2 regions of the Caulobacter sp. 10L414 genome follow, and region 1 is predicted to be linked to the other one. Evidence: riboswitches for the same ligand, from Rfam matches in the RefSeq annotation. Region 1 holds a riboswitch; the other holds the start of a gene.
The links. Region 1 has a riboswitch for cobalamin ahead of AC1DCG_RS12275 (TonB-dependent receptor plug domain-containing protein). Riboswitches for the same ligand answer to the same signal wherever they lie in the genome.

Region 1 (9,937 bases):
TCGACGGATAGCTGGAGACGCCCTCCTGTGTCAGGCCGTGGTCGCCGGCGAACACCAGCAGGGTCGTGCGATCGGCGCGGGGGGCAAGGCCGTCCGCGATCAGGCCCAGGCGCACGGCCAGGTCCTCGATGCGGCCAAGCGACCCCGGCGGCTTGGCCTTGCCGTCCAGTTTCGCGCGCAGCCGGGCCTCCAGCGCCCGGTCGACGGCGGCGATGGGGGGCGGGGTGAAGGTCATTGGGTCAGTCTCCAGCCGCCCAGGCACAGCAGCGTCACCAGCAGCCACAAGAGGGCGCAGGCCCGGCGATAGATCCGCAGGCCCCGTCGCAGGTCGGTCAGGTCCGGCGCGCGGCCGTCGCCGAAGCTCGGGCGCTGGGTGGTCTCGCCGTCGTAGCGGGCCGGGCCGCCCAGCTTGACGCCCAGCGCGCCGGCCATGGCCGCCTCGGGCCAGCCGGCGTTGGGCGAGGCGTGCTTCCTGGCGTCGCGCCGCATGGTCGCCCAGCCCTTCCAGCCGGCCGCCACGCAGATCAGGCCGCCGGCCAGTCGCGCGGGAACCCAGTTCATCACGTCGTCGGTCTTGGCCGCCGCCCAGCCGAACGATCGCCAGCGCGGCTCCATGTGGCCGATCTGGCTGTCGGCGGTGTTCACCGCCTTGTAGGCGAAGAGGCCCGGCAGGCCGAACAGGGTCAGCCACGAGGCCGGGGCCACCACGCCGTCGTTGAAGCTTTCGGCCAGGCTCTCCAGCGCCGCGGCGGTCACGCCGTGCAGATCAAGGTCGTCGACGTCGCGCCCGACGATCAGGCTCACCGCCTCGCGCGCGGCGGGCAGGTCGCCGGCCTCCAGCGGATCCAGCACCGCCATCACGTGCTGATGCAGGCTGCGCTGCGCGAGCCCCAGTGTCGCCAGCAGCGCCACGGCCAAGGTGGCCAGCAGGCCGCTGTCGAACGCCGCCTCCAGAAGACTGCCGATCAGGATCGCGGCGCCTATGAGGATCGCCACCGTGACGACGCCCAGCTCCTTGCGGCGGATCTCGGAGCTTTCAGGCCGGTTCCACCGCCGCTCCATCGCCTCGATCGCCTTGCCGATCCAGGTCACCGGATGCGGCAGGGCCTTGTGCAGCCCTTGCGGATAGCCGACCAGCGCCTCGATCAGCAGGGCCAGCGGAGGCGCGAGCAGCAGGGGTTCAGCCATGGCGTCCCACAAGTTCGATCAGGGGGCCGGACTGCCCCTCGACCACTCTTGCCGTGACTCCATAGGCGCGGGCCAGCACGTCGGGCGTCAAGGCCTCGCGCGGCGGACCGTCGGCGATCAGTCGGCCGTCGACCAGCACCAGCACCCGGTCGGCCAGCCGCGCGGCGATGGCCAGGTCGTGCAGGGTCATGACCACGCCCTGGCCGGCCTGGGCGGCGAAACCGCGCATCAGGTCCACGGCGTCCAGCTGGTGGCCGGGATCAAGCCCGGCCAGCGGTTCGTCGGCCAGCAGCCAGCTCGGCTCGCCGGCCAGCACCCGGGCGAACAGGGCCCGGCCGCGCTCGCCGCCCGACAGGCTCTTGACCTCGCGGCGGGCTAGGCCCTGCAGGTCAGTGCGCTCGAGCGCCCGGGCCACGGCCGCGCGATCGGCTTCCGACAGCCCGCGCATGCCGCTGTGGGGCGTACGGCCAAGGCCCACCAGGGTCTCGACATCGACGGCCCAGGCCACTTCCGGCGTCTGCGGCAGGAAGCCGATCTTGCGGGCGCGATCGCGGTGCGACAGGGCGCTCAGCGGCGCGCCGGCCAGGCTGACGCCGCCGGTGTCGGGCTTGCGCAGGCCGGCCAGGCACGCCAGCAGGGTCGACTTGCCCGCGCCGTTGGGACCGACGACGGCCGTGACCTCGCCGGCCCTGAACTCGGCGGATACGCCGTGCAGCACGGCGCGGCCGCCCAGCGAGACGGTCAGGTTTTCGGCGGAAAGCGTGGAGCCGGAGAGAAGGGGGGCGGTCATGCGAGCCTCCGGCGCATGGAGATCAGGAGGGCCAGGAAGAACGGCCCGCCGACGGCGGCGCTGGCTACGCCCAGCCGCATCTCGGCGGCCGAGGGCGTCAGGCGCACCACGATGTCGGCCGCCAGCACCAGGGCCGAGCCGGCCAGGGCCGAGGGAATGAGCAGGGCGCCGGGGCGGTGCCCGACGAGGGGACGCACCAGGTGTGGTGCGATCAGGCCGACAAAGCCGATCAGGCCCGTCACGGCCACGCTGGCGCCCGAGGCGATCCCCACGCCGACGGCCAGGATCACCCGGACGGCCGACAGGTTGACGCCCAGGGCCGTAGCGCCGGTCTCGCCCAGGGTCAGGGCGTCCAGCGACTTGCGCAGGGTCAGCAGGATGGCCAGGCCCACGATGATCAGCGGCGCGGCCAGCCGCACCTCGTCGACGCTGCGGTCGGCCAGCGAACCCAGCAGCCAGCTGATGATTTCCTGCGCCGCCCACGGGTTCGGGGCCAGCGACAGGGCCAGGGCCACGCCGGCGCTGGCCACTGTGTTGAGGATCACGCCGGCCAGCAGGAAGGTCACCGTGCCGCCGGTGGTCCCGGCCAGGGCCAGCATCAGGACGACGCCGAAGCCCGCGCCCAGGATGGCGCAGGCCGGCAGCAGCCAGGTCGCGGTGAAGGCCAGGCCCAGATAGAGGCTCATCACCGCGCCCAGGGCGGCCATGGACGACACGCCCAGCACGCCCGGATCGGCCAGCGGATTGCGGGTGTAGCCCTGCATGGCCGCGCCCGACATGCCCAGCGCCGCGCCGATGGCCACGGCCAGCACGGTGCGCGGCAGGCGCAGTTCGAAGATGATCGCCCAGCGCGGATCGGCGCGGTCGATCCAGGCGCTCCACGGCGCCCAGACCCGGCCGCTCATCAGCGACAGGCCGAAGAGGACGGCTATGGCCACGAGCAGGCCGCCGATCAGCAGCCAGGAACGGCGGGAATGGCTCATGCGCGGGCTTTCAGCACTTGGCGGCGAGCGGCCGCCAGGGTGGCGGCGGTGTCGATCAGGGTCGGGCCGCCGCAATAGAGCAGCCGTTCGGGGAAGGTGGCTCGGGTCATGCGATGGCTCACCTTGGCGAGGGCGGGGTGGCTGAGCATCCGCTCGGCCCAGGTCGGCGCATCGGGTCGCGCCTGGCCGGCCAGCAGCACCTGCGGCGGATCGGCCAGGAGCCTTTCGAGCGAGACATTTCCCCACTTCTTCAGGCCATAGCGGCTGGCGACATTGGTGAAGCCGGCGCGCTTCATCATCTCGTCGACCAGCGTCCCTTCGCCGGCCGCGAAGCCGTTGGGCTGGAACACCAATGCCTCCAGCGGGCGCGAGCCCGGCGGCGGGGCCGAGGCGGCCAGCGCCCGGTCGATGCGGGCGATCAGGGCCTCGCCGCGGTCCGGATGGCCGGCGGCGTCGGCGATGCGGCGGATGTCGGCCTGGTTCTCGGCCCAGCTGTTGGGCACCTTGAAGAGCTCGGCCCGCACGCCCAGCCGTTTCAGCGCCGCTCGCGTGGCCGGCGAGGAATGGGCCGCGCTCAGCACGATGTCGGGCCGCAGCGCGATCACCTCCTCGGCGCTCTCGTAAGTGATCGGATAGCTCTTGGCGCGCTCGGCTATGCTCGATTGCTGCGGGTCGCGGGCGTAGTGGCTCAGCGCCGCGATCTGGTCGCGGTCGGCCACCTCGACCAGCACGCCGTCGAGGCAGGGATTGAGCGAGACGAGGCGCGGCTTGCGCGTCGCCGCCCGAGCCGCGCTTGCGCCGAGCCCGACCGCCAGGCCCGCGGTCAGCGCCGTGCGGCGGTTCAGGCCGTTCAAAACTCGACCCCGCGCTGGGCCTTGAAGCCTTGCTCGAAGGGATGCTTGACCAGGGTCATCTCGGTGACCAGGTCGGCGATCTCCAAGAGCTGCGGCTTGGCGTTGCGGCCGGTCAGGCAGACGTGCTTGTCGTTGGGGCGGGCCTTCAGCACCGCGACGACCTCGTCGATGTCGAGATAGTCGTAGCGCAGGGCGATGTTGATCTCGTCCAGCAGCACGAAGTCCAGGGCCGGATCGGCGATCATCGCCTTGGACTCCTCCCAGGCGGCCTTGGCGGCGGCGATGTCGCGCTCGCGGTCCTGGGTGTCCCAGGTGAAGCCTTCGCCCATCACGCGATAGCGCACCTGGTCAGGAAAGCGGCTGAAGAACAGGCGCTCGCCGGTCTTCCACTTGCCCTTGATGAACTGCACCACGCCCACCTGCATGCCCCAGCCCAGCGAGCGGGCGACCATGCCGAAACCGGCCGAGGACTTGCCCTTGCCGTCGCCCGTGTGGACCAGCAGCAGGCCCTTCTCGAGCGTCTTGCTCTTCATCAGCTCTTCGCGCTCGGCCTTCAGCGCGCGCATGGCCTCGGCGTGCAGGGTGTTCTCGTCGGTCATCGCGAAGTCTCCAGGGCGGCGGCCAGGCGCGCCCAGTCGGCGTCGAATCCGGGCAGGCCGAAGCGTAGCAGGCCGGCGTCGTGGTCGAAGGGGCGGGTGAGGATCCCCGACCGGGCCAGGGTCTCGAAACGGGCCGGGGCGTCGGTCGCGCGCGCTAGCCGGAACAGGCTGGTTCCGCCGACGATCTCGAACCCGGCGCCCGCCAGCAGGGCGTCCAGGCGGGCGGCGTCGTCGGCCAGGCTGGCGCGCGCGGCGTCGGCCCAGGCGGCGTTGGGATAGGCCGCCAGGCCCGCGGCCAGGGCCGGGGCGGAGAGGGGCCATTCGCCCAGCGTGTCGCGCAGGCGGCGCGCCAGGGCCGGGCGGGCGATGACGAAGCCCAGCCGCAGGCCGGCCAGGCCGTAGAACTTGCCGAACGAGCGCAGCACGACCAGCCGCTCGTGGCCGGGCGAGCCTGCGAACCTTGCGACCGACAGCGCCGGCTCGCACTCGACGAAGGCCTCGTCGACGATCGCGCCGCGCTGGCCCAGCGCCAGCACCGCCTCGGGCGCCAGGCTGCGGCCGTCGGGATTGTTGGGGTTCACGACCACGCAGACGTCGGCTTCGGCCGGATCGGCCACGACCTCCGAACCCACCCGCCGCCAGGCGTGGGCGTGGCTGGAATAGGTGGGCAGCGGCAGGCTGACGCGGCCGCGCGGCAGGATCTTGGGCAGCAGCCGGATCGCCGTCTCGCTGCCGGGCATGGCCACGACCCGGCCCGGATCCTCGACGCCGAAGGCTTGCGCGGCGACGGCTTCGAGCTTCAGAAGGTCGGCCGGATCGGGCAGGCGGCCCCAGTCCTCGAAGGCCTGGGGCGGAACCGGATAGGGACGGGGATTGATCCCCGTCGACAGATCGAGCCACGGCGCGGGCGCGTTCGGAAAACGCGCCCGCGCCGCCGCCAGGCGGCCGCCGTGTCCGGAAAGGGACGCCGGCGAGCCGCTCATCAGAACTTCGTCCGCACGCCGGCGAAGAAGCCGCGGCCCACCGAGCCGTAGCGGTAGATCGTCTGGTATTCCTTGTCGAAGAGGTTCTCGACGCGGCCGAACACCTCGAACTGCTCATTGACCGGATAGGCCGCGCGCAGGTCGAACAGGGCGTAGCTCTTCAGCCGGCGGGCGTTGGTGGCGTTGTCGTAGCTCTCGCCCACGTACTGCACCGAAACGCCCGTGGTCAGGCCGTTCGACCAGTCATAGTCGGCGTTGAGGTTGGCCGTCTCGCTCGGGCGGCGCGGCAGGCGCTTGCCGTTGTTCGTGGCCGAGCGGTTGATCGCGTCCATGTTGGTGTAGTTGGCGGTCAACTGCAGGGCCGAGGTCACCTCGATGGTGGCTTCCAGCTCGACGCCGCTGGTCTCGGTCTTGGCGAAGTTGGCGTAGCCGCCATAGTTCGGCGGGTTGTTGTTCGAGACGAAGTCGATCTGGTTGGTGATGTCGCGGTGGAACCAGGTCACGCCCGCGCGCACCCGGCCGTTCAGCACGCTGTGCTCGACGCCCAGGTCGACGCTCTCGGACTCTTCGGGCTTCAGGCCGTCGTCGCCGTAGATGCTGTACAGCTGGTACAGCGACGGGGCCTTGAAGCCTTCGCCGTAGTTGGCGCGGAACACCGTCACCCCGTCATTGGGCGAGTAGGTGGCGCCGGCCTGGTAGACGGTCGCGTCGCCGAAGGCCGAGTGGTCTTCCTGGCGCACGCCGCCGGTCAGCACCAGGCCCGCCAGCGGCTTGGCCTGCAGCTGCAGGTACAGGCTGTCGGTGCTGGCCGCATGACGGTCGGGCTTGGGCGCCGGATCGAAGGTCGACGGCGAGGCGGTGCGGAACCACGAGCGCTCGGTCTCGGCCCCGAAGGTGGCGCGCAGGGCCTCGTTGATCGTCCAGGTGCCCTGGTACTCGAAGCGGTTGTTGGTGCCGCGGGCGTCGAAGGTCTTGGGGACCGACGAGCTGGGATCGAAGTTGTCGCGGTCGGTCTGGGTGTAGCCGTAGCCGAGGCGGTTCTTCAGCGCGCCGTCGAAGGCGCTCAGGCGCACGCCGGCGTAGGAGACCAGTTCCTTGGTCTTGCCGTACTCGGGGCTGTCGGCGAAGGCGAACAGCGGCGCGGGGAAGCCGTCGAACTCGTTCTTGGTCGCGGCGTACGAGGCGCGCAGGTCAACGGCGGCCCAGTCGGTGACGTTCAGGTCCAGGCGGCTGCTGATCGCGGCGTTGCGATAGCCGTCCTTCTCCTTGCCGCCGTACGACTTGCCGAAGGCCGAGACGCCGTCGGTGGTGTAGTAGGCGCCGGCCAGGCGGAAGCCGCCCCAGTCGCCGCCGGTGCTGACGGCGGCGTGGCCGTAGGCGGTGTCGCGCGAGCCGGCTTCGGCCGAGACCGTGGCGCCCAGCGGGCCGGTCGGCACGGCGGTGATCATGTTGACCACGCCGCCGATGGCCTGGCTGCCCCACAGGGTCGACTGCGAACCGCGCAGCACTTCGATGCGGTTGATGTTGCCGGCCAGCAGGGTGGCGAAGTTGTAGCCGCCGCCGGTCGAGGACGGATCGTTCAGCTTGACGCCGTCGATCAGAACCACCGTCTGGTCGGTCTCGGCGCCGCGGATGCGCAGCTGGGTCGAGCCGCCGACGCCGCCGTTGCGGGTGACCGTGACGCCCGCGGTGCGCGACAGCAGGTCGGAGACCACCACGGCCTGCGACTTCTTCAGGGTCTCGGCGTCGATCACCGTCATGCTGGTCGAAACTTCCGACAGCTTTTCCGGTTCGCGGCCGGCGGTGACGACCACCTGGTCGACCGCCGCGGCGTCATCGGCCATGGCGTAGGCGGGCAGGGCGAGGGCGGGAACTGCGGCCGCCAGGGCCAGCAGGGAAACAAGGCGCATGTCGTTCCTCCGTGCGCGACAAGAAGGAGCGTGCTCCACGAGGAACACGCCCGGACCAGCGTCGTCATGCGGGGAAGAACCCGATCGTACGGCGCACCCCGGCCGGACGAAAAACGACCGCGACAGGCAGGTCTCCTGGCTCGCGGGTCATCGTTGCTGCGCGTCGCCTTCCCAGGCCTCTTCCGAAGAACAGTCCCAGTGGCATGTGACGCGCGAACTCGCCGCTTACAGTTGCGGGGGCAGCCCGGGTTTCACACCCGAGTTCCCTTTTCATCCTCTTTGGGAGGAACCTGTCGCGCTGGCTGCACTATATGGTGCGCCGCACACCGTCAATCTGGAGGCCTCAGCGTTGTCAGTCACCCTGGTCCTGGGCGGGGCCCGTTCCGGCAAGAGCGCCTTCGCCCAGGGCGCGGCCGAGATCGTGGCCCGCTCGCGCGGCGTCACGCCGGTGATGGTCGTCACCGCCCAGGCCTTCGACGCCGAGATGGAGGAGCGCATCGCCCGCCATCAGCTCGACCGAGGAGACGCCTGGATCACGCTGGAAGCGCCCATTGACCTGGTCGCAGCCCTGCGCGGCCTGCCGCCGGGCGCCGTGGCGGTCGTCGATTGCCTCACCCTCTGGCTGACCAACCTGATGCTGGCCGAGTGCGACGTTTCGTCCGCCGGCGCCGAACTTGTCGCGGCGGCCGCCGAATTCGACGGCGAGCTTTGGTTGGTCTCCAACGAGGTCGGCTGGGGCGTCGTGCCCGACAACGCCTTGGCCCGCAGGTTCCGCGACGAGGCCGGCCGCCTGCACCAGGCCCTGGCCCGGGCCGCCGACGCCGTCCATCTGGTCGCGGCCGGACTAAGCCTTCGGATGAAGTGAGTCGCGCGATTCGGGCTCTGGTTGCTCAACTTCGGGAAATGCGACGATTGCGCACGCTGACACCGGGTGTCGCGGCATGGTTAAGACCTGTTCACACATTCGACAGGGCTGGGGCTGGCCATGCGACGGATCCTCATTGCGGAAGACGACATTCTCCTCGGCGGCGTCTACGAGATGCTGTTGCAGGACGCGGGATTCGAGGTCCTGTGGAGCCGTGACGGCCGCGAGGCGCTGGACGCGTTCGACGCCTTCGCCCCCGATCTGCTGATCACCGACAATTCGATGCCGCGGATGACGGGGGCCGAGCTGATGCGCGCGGTCGAGGATCGCGACGTGCCGGTGCTGATGGTGTCGGCCAGCGATCCGCGGGCGCTGCAGGTCGAGCCCGACATGTGGCTGGAAAAGCCGATCACGCCGGCGCGGCTGCTGACGGCCGTGCGTACGCTGCAGCGCGGGACGGTTCAGGCCGCGGCCTGAAGCCCGAAGGCGACGAGGGTCGCGAATAATCCCAGGCCCACGGCCCAGGCGGCGCAGAACGCCAGGGTGGGATAGCGTTGCCACCAACGCGGGTGGGGAACGCCGGTGATGGTCTTGTCGGTCATGCGGTCGCCTCGCGTGGTCCTTGAGGATCCAACGCGAGGCGACCGGTCTTCAGTTCCAATCAGCCGCCGAAGCCGCGCGATCCGCCGCCGAAGCCGCCGCGCGAGATGACGCTGCTGCGGCTCTGCACCCGGGCCGGGGCCTCGTAGCGCGAGGGCGCGTCGAAGCTGTCCTGGCGCACCCGGCTGCGGCCCGAGAGGTAGTCGCGCGAGATCGGATAGCCCGAACCGCTGTAGTATGTGCCGTCGCGGTCGCGATACATCGGCGCGCCGCGATAGCCGCGGTTGTTCATGCCTTCCAGGGCCTGGCCGATGATGAAGCCGGTAAGCAGCGGGGTGAAGAAGCTGCCGCCGCCATTGGCCTGGCTGCGCGGCACGCACTGGTCGACGCCGTAGCGCTCCTCGCAGCTCTTCTGGTCGGAGAACTTCGGGGCGTTCTCGGCGCTGGCCTTCTGGGCCTCGTCATAGGCCGTCTGGCACTGGTCGGCGGTGAAGTCGCCCGAAGCCTTGCACTCGTCCAGGCTGGCGAAGCTGGAGGCGTCGACCTTCTGACCCGAGACGGCGGCGGGCGGATCGCCCCATTGCGTGGCCGAGCCGGGATCGTCGCACGCGACCAGGGTGAAGGCCGAGCCGGCCATCAGGCCGGTCAGCGCCACGGCGCTGGAGCGCTTGCGGCGCCGCGTCGAAGCCAAAACTGGGGCGGGCAGGGGAGAAAGCGCGTTCATGTCCGGCCTCACGAGGTCATGCAGGCGGCGTTCAGCAGGCCGACGGCCAGCGAGATCGAGGCCAGGTACACGCCGGCGGCCAGTTCGGCCTTCTCGATGCGGTCGATCAGGTCCTTGAGCACGGTGAAGCGCACCAGGGTGAAGGCGGCGATCTGGATGACGCCGGCCAGCAGGGCCCAGGCGGCGAACTCCATCAGGCTGACGGTGTGGCTGAGCGCCGAGGCCAGCGGCAGCACGTAGCCGACCACGGCGCCGCCGAGCGCGACGGCCGCGGCGACGTTGCCCTCGCGGATCAGCTTGGCTTCGTCATAGGGCGTCACCGCCTGGTAGACGATCTTGAACGCGACGGTGAACACGCCGGCGGCGACGAAGGCCACCAGGAAGGCCAGGGCGCTTTCGCCGAAGGCATTGACGTCGAACATGGTCTTTCCCCCTGTCAGG
Region 2 (9,937 bases), on a different contig from region 1:
CGTGCTTGGTGAAGGCGAAACCGTTCAGCCGCTCGCCGAAGTACTGGACCATGTCGTTGCGCTCGAACTCGCCGTGGACCAGCACGTCGAGGCCGATCTCGTGCTGCCAGGCCACCGCGCGGGCGGTCTCGGCGCGCAGGAAGTGGGCGTAGTCGGCGTCGGCCAGCTGGCCCTTGGCGTGGGCGGCGCGGGCCTGGCGGACGGCGGCGGTCTGCGGGAACGAGCCGATGGTGGTGGTCGGCAGGGGCGGTAGGCCGAGCCGGGCCTGCTGCAGCACGATGCGCTGCTCGAACGGCGTGGCGCGGGTCGTGTCGCGGTCCGTGACGGCGGCGGCGCGGGCCTGGACGGCGGCGTCGTGGATGCGCGGCGAGGTCTTGCGCGAGGCGACGGCGGCGGCGGCCGCGTCGAGCTCGGGGCGGACGGCGGCGCGGCCCTGGTTGAGGGCCTTGGCCAGGATGGCCAGCTCTTCCAGCTTCTGCACGGCGAAGGCCAGCCACTGGCTGACCTCGGGGTCGAGATCGGTCTCGATGGCCAGGTCCAGCGGGGTGTGCAGTAGCGAGCAGGACGGGGCCAGGATCACCCGGTCGGGGCCGCGGGCGGCGACGATCGGCTCGACCCTGTCAAGGATGGCCGTCAGGTCGGCGCGCCAGACATTGCGGCCGTCGACGACGCCCAGTTCCAGCACCAGGCTGTCGCGGGCGAGGGCGACGACGGCGTCGAGGTCCTGCGGCGCACGCACCAGGTCCAGGTGCAGGCCGTCGACGGGCAGGTTGGCGGCGGTGGCGAGGTTGTCGCCATAGGTCCCGAAATAGCCGGCCAGCAGGATGCGGATGCGCGGAGCGGCGTGGGTCAGGGCGCCGTAGGCGCGGCGGATCTCGGCGCGCTCGAAGTCGGTGAGGTCGAGCGCCAGGCACGGCTCGTCGATCTGCACCCAGTCAGCGCCGGCCACGGCCAGGCGCTGCAGCAGCTCGGCGTAGACGGGCAGCAGGGCCGAAAGCAGCGACAGCGGCTGGAAGTCCCCATTCGAGTTGGGGTCCTTGCTTTTCGCCAGCTTGAGGAAGGTGACGGGGCCCAGGATCACCGGGCGGGTGAAGACGCCCTGCGCCTTGGCCTCGAGGAAGTCGTCGACGACCTGGGTCGAGGTCAGGGCGAAGGCCTGGCCGGGCGACAGTTCGGGCGCGAGATAGTGGTAGTTGGTGTCGAACCACTTGGTCATCTCGAGCGCCGGCAGGCCGGTGGCGGCGGTCTCGTGAGCGCAGCCGTGGTCGCAGACCTGACGACCCTGGGTTCCGCGCGCCATGGCGAAGTAGAGCGGCAGGTCCACGGGGCCGCCGGTCCAGCCGTAGGCGGCCGGGATCGCGCCGACCATGACGGCGGTGTCGAGCACGTGGTCATAGAGCGAGAAGTCGTTGCTGGGCACGTGGTCGACGCCAAGGTGGGCCTGGCGGCGCCAGGCCAGGGCGCGCAGCGTGGCGGCCTCGCGCTGCAGCTCGGCGGCGCCGAGGCGTCCGGCCCAGTGGGCTTCGAGTGCGGTCTTCAGGCGGCGCTGGGGGCCGATGCGGGGAAAGCCGAGGGCGGCGACGGTGACGGTCATTTCTAAGCCTCTGTCTCGATGGTGACGGAGGCTGGACGGGACGCAGGCGCGGGCGCGCGAACGGGCTGGCCGACCCGCGCCTGAACACGCGACCAGACCGGGCACCCCGCCGGAGGACGTTATCTGTCGAGGCAGGTCTCCTGGCTCGCGGGTCAACGCCGCCGTCCTGGCCTTCCCGGCGCCCCACCGAATCGAGTTCGGGGCGCCAGTGACACGTATCGGACGGCCGCTCGCCGCTTACAGTTGCGGGGGCAGCGCCGGTTTTACACCGGCTTCCCTCTTAGCTTTGGGCGCGAAACGCCCGCAGACCACGACCCCCTTATCAAGCCCGGGGTCGCGTGCTTTGTCAATAAGGACATAAAGATATCTTTATGTGATCTCCGATTGCGCCGGAGCGTGGCCTTGGCCCGTGACAGGACGTCGCACACCGTTCATAAACCCCGCGTTCAGTCTCCATTCAGCCGCATGCGGCTAAACCGGACGCCATGAAGCCGATCCGAGCCATACTCGCCGCAGCCGCCATCGTCGCCGCCCTCCCGGGCGCGGCTCTGGCCCAGCGCGGCCCTGACTCCCTGGGCGCCGACTGGCGGGCCCGGCAGGACCAGGCGCGCGGCGGCGTTCAGTCGGGCCGGCTGGTGCCGCTGAGCGTGGTCATCGACCGCATCGCGCGCCGCACCCCCGGTCGCCTGCTCGACGCGGGCCTGGAGGGGCGCAACTATCGCATCCGCTGGGCGACGACCGACGGCCGACGCATCGACTTCATCGTCGACGCCGAGAGCGGCCAGATCCTCAGCGGGGGCTAAGGAGTTCCTAGGTTAACATGCGCATCCTGCTCGTCGAAGACGAACCCGATCTGTCGCGCCAGCTGAAGCTGGCCCTGGCCGACGCCGGCTACGCCGTCGACCACGCCGCCGACGGCGAGGAGGCCCAGTTCCTGGGCGAGACCGAGCCCTACGACGCGGTCGTRCTCGACCTGGGTTTGCCCAAGGTGGACGGGGTGTCGGTGCTGGAGCGCTGGCGGCGCGGCAACATCGCCACGCCGGTGTTGATCCTGACCGCGCGCGGCGACTGGAGCGACAAGGTCGCCGGCTTCGACGCGGGCGCCGACGACTACCTGACCAAGCCCTTCCACACCGAGGAACTGCTGGCGCGCCTGCGGGCGCTGCTGCGGCGCTCGGCCGGCCACGCCGCGCCCAGCCTGACCTGCGGCGGCCTGCGCCTGGATCCGCGCGCGGCGCGGGCCAGCGTCAACGGCGAGCCGCTGCGCCTGACCTCGCTGGAATACCGCCTGCTGCACTACATGATGATGCACCAGGGCCGGGTGATCGGCCGCACCGAGCTGGTCGAGCACCTGTACGACCAGGACTTCGACCGCGACAGCAACACCATCGAGGTGTTCATCGGCCGCCTGCGCAAGAAGCTGGGCGCCGACCGCATCGAGACGGTGCGCGGCCTGGGCTACCGGCTGACCCCGCTGGAAGGCGAGACGGCCGGGTGATCCCGCGCGGCGGCGCCTGATGCTGCTCGACTTCCGCAAGCGCTCGCTCGTCCGGCGGCTGGTGCTGCTGGCGGCCATCTGGACGCTGATCGTGCTGCTGGCGGCCGGGGCCTTCCTGACCGCCCAGTTCCGCGACGCGGCCATCCGCCGGTTCGACCAGTCGCTGGCGGTGCTGACCGACGACCTCTACGCCGGCTCGGCGGTGGAGGACGGGGTGCTGAAGGCGCCGTTCCTGACCGACATCCGCGCCACCCGGGCCTATTCGGGCCGCTACTGGACGATCTTCGCCCAGAAGAACGGCGCGCTGAAGGCCGTCGAGCGCTCGCGTTCGCTGTTCGACAGCGACCTGATGCTGTCGACGGCCCAGGTCGACCGGCTGACCGCCGACCCGGGCAAGACCCAGTACTTCGACATGCACGGCCCGCAGGACAAGCCGCTGCGGGCGGCGGCGATCCTGGCGCGCCTGCCCAACTATCCCGATCCGGTGGTGTTCATCGCCGCCGAGGACCGCTCGCCGATCGACGCCGACGCCGACCGTTTCGGCCGGATCACGATCTTCGCCCTGCTGCTGCTGGGCGCGGGCCTGATCCTGGCCATCGTCGTGCAGGTGCGGTTCGGCCTGCAGCCGATCTTCCGCCTGCGCCGCGAGATCGCCGACGTGCGGCGCGGCAAGGCCGAGCGGCTGGCCGGACCCTATCCGGTGGAGCTGGAGCCGCTGGCCGGCGAACTGAACGGCCTCCTGGCCCACAACCAGGAAGTGGTCGAGCGCCAGCGCACCCACGTGGGCAACCTGGCCCATGCGCTGAAGACGCCGCTGTCGGTGATGCTGACCGAGGCCAGCCAGCAGGGCGGGTCGCTGGCCGACGTCGTCGAGCGCCAGGCCCAGACCATGCGCGAGCAGGTCGACCACCACCTGCGCCGGGCGCGGGCGGCGGCGCGCTCGCAGACCAGCGGCGAGCGCACGCCGGTGGAGCCGATCCTCGACGAACTGGCCGTGACGCTGGAGCGCATCTTCCAGGACAAGTCCGACGGCCGGGGCGTGGAGATCGACTGGCGCTGCCCCGAGGACCTGTGCTTCCAGGGCGAGCGGCAGGACTTCATGGAACTGGCCGGCAACGTCATGGAAAACGCCGGCAAGTGGTCGAAGGCCAAGATCCGCGCCGAGGCCAAGGCCGACGGCGAGGGCAAGATGCTGCTGATCGTCGACGACGATGGTCCGGGCATTCCGCCCGAGCAGCGGGCCGATGCGCTCAAGCGCGGCCAGCGGATGGACGAGCACACGCCGGGCACGGGCCTTGGCCTGTCGATCGTCGACGAACTGGCCCGGGCCTATGGCGGTTCGGTGCGGCTGGACGATTCGCCCCTGGGCGGCCTTAGGGTGGTGCTGTCGCTGCCGCGGGCCGAGGGTTAACGCTACCGGGCGCCATCTTTCGGCGAGCGCGCTGTCGCACAGGTGGAGTTTGCGGCCCCGCGACCATTCGTCCGGCCTTCCTGCGTTGAAAAAGCAGCGGTTTCGGAAAGTTTTAACCTCGTCCGCAACATGGTTGACGCTGCCAGGACACCCCCCAGTTCCCGGCGGAGATCCATGGCCGCACTCGCCGCGCAAAAACTGCAGATCATCAGGACGCTGGTCGAGACCGCGCCCGATGCGGCTCTGCGCAGTCTGGAGCTGGCCCTGGCCAACGCCACGGGCGGAGCGCTGGCCACCGTGCGGGCCATCGTCGAGGACGAGACGGCCGACCGCTACGTCCGCAACACCATCCTTTCGCCGATCGCGCCGCTGTGCCAGCCGCGCGGGGCCGACCTGCCGCAGTTTCCGCGCCGGGCGCTGGCCCTGCTGTGGATCGCCCTGAAGGCCGAGGCCCCGCGCCAGGTCGCCGAGGGCGCGGCGCGCTGCAATCCCTGGGACCTCGACAACGGCGCGCCCGACGTCTTCAACCAGCTGTGCAAGATCGCCGCGCGCGGCCTGCGCCAGCCGACCCGGCCCGAGTTCGAGGCGGTGGGCCAGATCTGCGACGCGGCGGAACTGGCCGACTATCTGGATCTGTCGGTGATCGTCCGCAACGCGCTGCCGCGGCTGTCGGAGTGGGTCAGCCGGATGAACGGCGAGCGGGCGGCCTCGGCGCGCCTGGCCTATCGCGACGCCTGCGCCATCAGCAGCGACGCCGGCCCGCGGATGTTCGAGATGCTGGCCGCCCACCTGCCCGAGCCCTGGCGGATCCTGCGGGTGATCTCGGCGGTGATGGACCGTCCCAACGACCGCTATCTGGCCTCGTCCGAGGTCAAGGCCTTCGGCGAGCGCATGCTGGCCGATATCGAGGCCAGCATCGAGCAGGTGCGCGGCTTCGACCTTTCCGGCGGCGCCGGCGCCGGGCGCGAGGCCGCCGCCAGCGCCCAGCGCATCGCCAACCAGCTGACCGAGTTCGAGCAGGCCGTCGACGTGGCCAAGGACGGCCCGTGGGGCAAGCGTCTGGCCAAGTTCAAGCAGTCGGCGGCCCAGGCGGCCGAGACGCGGATGAACGCGGCCGACAAGGAGCTGGCCCTGGCCCTGCCGTCGCGGCCGATCTCGATGATGGGCAAGATGGGCGGCGGCAAGGGCGTGCCCAAGCTGGACGCGGCTCCGGACGAGACGCTGGTGCGGCGCGCCGCGGCGGCGCTGGCCTTCATCGAGGACCTGCGTCCCTGCGCGGCCCAGGCCGGCTATGGCGCGACGCGGACCAAGGCCCTGGAAAAGCTGAACCAGCGCCTGGATCAGTACATCGAGGACTGTCTGCACGTGGCCCGCACGGCCGAGGGCGGCGACCCCCAGATCGCCCGGGCCTATCTCGACATCGCCGCCGGCTACATCGTCCATACCCGCGACGAGAAGACCGCCGAGATCGTCCGTCGCCGCGCCGTCGCGGCGATGGCGGCGTAGGTCCATAGAGTTTTTCAGGACGGCCCCATCCTCGTGCATGCCCGCGAAGGCGGGCGCTGACGGTCAGGGTCTGGACTCGATCGACCCGCCCATGATCGAGCATTCTCAATCGCTTATGATCCTGTCATCCCGGCCGTAGCGAAGCGGAGCGCCGGGATCTCCCACCGTTCCGAAGCTGCAGACGTTGGAGATCCCGGCTCTACGGACCGCTGACGCGCTCCTTCGGCCGGGATGACAAATCTCTTGGAGCTTGCAACCGGGTACGAACCCTAGGGGTGGGCGATCCCTCGACCGCTCGCTCAATCTGCTTCCTTAAGAGCGTTTTTTCACTGACGGGCGGCCGCTTCTCCGGCTAACAGCGGTCTCATGATCGGTTTCTGGATCGCAGCCGCGGGTCTGTCCGCCGCCGTCGCCGCCCTGGTGCTGCGGGGCGCGGCGCGTGGTCTTGCGTCCGCCGGGGACGATCCTGCACTGGCCGTGCATCGCCGCCAGTTGTCGGAGATCGACGAACTGGCCGAACGGGGCCTGCTGGCGCAGGGCGAGCTGAAGGCCGCCCGCGCCGAGGCGGCCCGTCGCCTGCTGGCCGCCGCCGACCAGGGCGCGGCCTGGCCCAAGGAGGGGCTGGGCCCCCGTCGCGTGGTGGTGGCCGCCGCGGCCGTCGCTCCGCTGCTGGCGCTGGGTCTCTATGTCGCCGTCGGGGCGCCGGGCGCGCCCGACCAGCCGTTCGAGAAGCGGGTGGCCGAGTGGCGGGCCGGGGACGCGGCCCTGCTGGATCCGCCGCGCATCGTGGCGATCCTCGAGCACGTCGCCAGGACCGAGCCGAACAATGTCGAGCTCCAGCGCAACCTGGCGATCGCCCGCATGGCGAGCGGCGACGCCGTCGGCTCGGCCGAGGCCCTGCGCAAGGCCGTGCGCCTGGCCCCGCAGCGGGCCGAGCTGTGGACCGCGCTCGGCGAGGCCTTCGTCACCAGCGAGGAGGGCCAGGTGGGCGCCGACGCCCGCACGGCCTTCACCGAGGCGCTGAAGCGCGACCCGAAAAATCTGTCGGCCCGCTATCACCTGGCCAAGGGCGACATCGCCGACGGCCGGGTCGAGACGGGCCTGTCGGCCTGGCGCGCCGTGCTGGCGGATCTGCCGGCCGAGGATCCGCGCCGGCCGGTGCTGGCCGCCGAGATCGACCGCACCGCCAAGGCCGGGCGCCTGGTCGACGCTGTCGCCCAACAGCAGGCCGCCGCCGGCGAGGTCACCCCCGAGATGATCCAGGGCATGGTCGAGGGCCTGGCCCAGCGCCTGGCCGCCGCGCCCGACGATCCCGAGGGCTGGGTGCGCCTGGTGCGGGCCTACGCCGTGCTGGGCGATGTCGCGAGCCGCGACGCGGCCCTGAAGGACGCCTCCGAGCGCTTCAAGGACCAGCCTCGGGTGCTGGCCGCCCTGCGCCAGGCCGCCGACACGGCTCCCCAGAACCCGAGCGCCCCCAGGTCCAACGCCCGATGAGCCTGCTTCCCAAGTCCCGCAAGGCGCGCCGGCGCCTGACCATCCTTTTGGCGATCGCGCCGGTGGCCGCGCTGGCGGTGGGCCTGGCGCTATACGGCATGCGGGACTCGATCTCGCTGTTCTACACCCCCGCCCAGGCCCAGGAGGCCAAGGTGCCGGCCGGCCGCAAGGTGCAGCTCGGCGGCCTGGTGCAGGCGGGCAGCGTGGTCAAGCATCCCGACGGCCTGGTGGAGTTCGTCGTCGCCGATCAGAAGGCGACCAGCCAGGTGCGCTACCAGGGCGACCTGCCCGACCTGTTCCGCGAGGGGCAGGGGATCGTCGCCACCGGCGCCTTCGACGAGGGCGGCGTGTTCGTCGCCAAGCAGGTGCTGGCCAAGCACGACGAGCGCTACATGCCGCGCGAGGTGGCGAAAGCCATCAAGGAGCAAGGCGAGTGGCGCGGCGAAGGCGCCCCGCCGCCGTCCTATGGTGCGGAGAAGACCGCCAGATGATCGTCGAGTTCGGCGCCTTCGCGCTGGTTCTGGCCCTGGCCCTGTCGGTCGCCCAGACGGGTCTTTCCGCCGCCGGGGCGTGGCGGCGTTCGGGCGTGCTGGCCGGCGCGGGACGCGGCGCGGCGCTGGGCGCCTTCGCGGCGCTGGCCTGCGCCTTCGCGGCCCTGATCTACGCCTTCGTGGGCTCGGATTTCTCGGTGGCCAACGTGGCCGCCAACTCGCACACCGCCAAGCCGCTGCTCTACAAGGTGGCCGGCGCCTGGGGCAGCCACGAGGGCTCGATGCTGCTGTGGTGCCTGGTTCTGACCGGCTATGGCGCGGCCGTGGCGGTGTTCGGCGAGCGCCTGCCGCCGCGCCTGCGGGCCTGGGCCGTGGCCGTGCAGGGCGCCCTGGGCGTGCTGTTCCTGGCCTACACCGTCTTCGCCTCGAACCCGCTGACCCGCCTGGCCGACCCGCCGGTGGAGGGCCGCTCGCTCAATCCGCTGCTGCAGGACTGGGCGCTGGCCGTGCACCCGCCGTTCCTCTACGCCGGCTATGTGGGTTTCTCGGTGGTGTTCTCGTTCGCGGTCGCCGCCCTGATCGAGGGCAAGGTCGATGCGGCCTTCGCGCGCTGGGTGCGGCCCTGGACCCTGGCCGCCTGGAGCCTGCTGACCATCGGCATCACCCTGGGCGCCTTCTGGGCCTATTACGAGCTGGGCTGGGGCGGCTGGTGGTTCTGGGATCCCGTCGAGAACGCCAGCTTCATGCCCTGGCTGATCGGCGCGGCCCTGCTGCACTCGGCCATCGTGCTGGAAAAGCGCGGCGCCCTGCCGGGCTGGACGGTGTTCCTGGCCCTGGCGGCCTTCGGCTTCTCGATGCTGGGCGCGTTCCTGGTGCGCTCGGGCGTGCTGACCAGCGTGCACGCCTTCGCGGTCGACCCGACGCGCGGGGTGCTGCTGCTCACCATCATGGGGATCGCCGCGGGCTTCGGCTTCCTGATGTTCGCCATCCGCGCGCCCAGCCTGAACGCCGGCGGCCTGTTCGCGCCGGTCAGCCGCGAGAGCGCGATCGTACTCAACAACATCATCCTGTCGGCGGCGACGGCGACGGTGCTCCTGGGCACCCTCTATCCGCTGATCCGCGAGGCCATGGACGGCGAAGCCGTGTCGGTGGGCCCGCCGTTCTTCAACCTGACCTTCACGCCGCTTCTGGTGCTGGCGCTGGCCATCCTGCCGGCCGGACCGCTGCTGGCCTGGAAGCGGGGCGACGCGCGCCTCGTCGTGCGCCGCCTGTGGCTGGCCCTGCTGGTCGCCGCGATCCTGGGCCTGGTCGCCTACGCCGTGGTGACGCCGCGCAAGGCGCTGGCCAGCCTGGGCCTCGTCTTGGGCTTCTGGCTGATCGGCGGGGCGCAGGCCGAGCTGGCTGAGCGGGTGAAGGCCTTCCGCGTCCCCTGGGCCGAGGTCCGCCGTCGGGCCGGCGGCCTGCCGCGCGGCGCCTGGGGCACGACGATCGCCCACGCGGGCCTTGGCCTCTTCGTGCTGGGCGCCAGCTTCGAGACCGCCTGGAGGGTGGAGAGCGCCCAGGCGCTGTCGGTCGGCGGCCGGATCGAACTGGGCGGCTATGTGCTGACCCTGACCGACGTCGGCACGCTGGAAGGTCCCAACTACCTGGCCGAACGCGGGATCGTGCGGATCGAGAAGCAGGGCGGGGGCCTGGTGTGCACGGCCCAGCCCGAGCGGCGGTTCTTCCCCACCGGCGGCCAGACGACCTCGGAGGTGGCGCTGTGCCCGCGCGGCCTGGACGACCTCTACGTGGTGATCGGCGAGCGCCGGGCGGGCGCGAACGGCCAGCCGGCCTGGCTGGTGCGGGCCTACGTCAATCCGTGGGTGCGGCTGATCTTCCTGGGGCCGCTGATCATGGCCCTGGGCGGGGCGGTCTCGCTGTCGGACCGGCGGCTGCGCATG

Region 2: another riboswitch for cobalamin. It lies ahead of metE (5-methyltetrahydropteroyltriglutamate--homocysteine S-methyltransferase); the one in region 1 lies ahead of AC1DCG_RS12275 (TonB-dependent receptor plug domain-containing protein).

The regions. Positions count from the first base shown of each region.
Region 1 is NZ_JBFTJR010000025.1:44,681-54,617, forward strand. Features, by position in the region: gene cobT (nicotinate-nucleotide--dimethylbenzimidazole phosphoribosyltransferase) at 1-235, opposite strand, end outside; gene cbiB (adenosylcobinamide-phosphate synthase CbiB) at 232-1,188, opposite strand; gene AC1DCG_RS12250 (ABC transporter ATP-binding protein) at 1,181-1,978, opposite strand; gene AC1DCG_RS12255 (FecCD family ABC transporter permease) at 1,975-2,961, opposite strand; gene AC1DCG_RS12260 (ABC transporter substrate-binding protein) at 2,958-3,815, opposite strand; gene cobO (cob(I)yrinic acid a,c-diamide adenosyltransferase) at 3,812-4,414, opposite strand; gene cobD (threonine-phosphate decarboxylase CobD) at 4,411-5,397, opposite strand; gene AC1DCG_RS12275 (TonB-dependent receptor plug domain-containing protein) at 5,397-7,307, opposite strand; cobalamin riboswitch at 7,416-7,616, opposite strand; gene cobU (bifunctional adenosylcobinamide kinase/adenosylcobinamide-phosphate guanylyltransferase) at 7,657-8,172, shown strand; gene AC1DCG_RS12285 (response regulator) at 8,293-8,649, shown strand; gene AC1DCG_RS12290 (hypothetical protein) at 8,634-8,774, opposite strand; gene AC1DCG_RS12295 (DUF1190 domain-containing protein) at 8,834-9,496, opposite strand; gene AC1DCG_RS12300 (DUF350 domain-containing protein) at 9,505-9,918, opposite strand.
Region 2 is NZ_JBFTJR010000073.1:8,195-18,131, reverse strand. Features, by position in the region: gene metE (5-methyltetrahydropteroyltriglutamate--homocysteine S-methyltransferase) at 1-1,594, opposite strand, end outside; cobalamin riboswitch at 1,708-1,922, opposite strand; gene AC1DCG_RS22015 (PepSY domain-containing protein) at 2,080-2,397, shown strand; gene AC1DCG_RS22010 (response regulator transcription factor) at 2,415-3,092, shown strand; gene AC1DCG_RS22005 (sensor histidine kinase) at 3,109-4,503, shown strand; gene AC1DCG_RS22000 (hypothetical protein) at 4,678-6,009, shown strand; gene ccmI (c-type cytochrome biogenesis protein CcmI) at 6,376-7,503, shown strand; gene ccmE (cytochrome c maturation protein CcmE) at 7,500-7,994, shown strand; gene AC1DCG_RS21985 (heme lyase CcmF/NrfE family subunit) at 7,991-9,937, shown strand, end outside.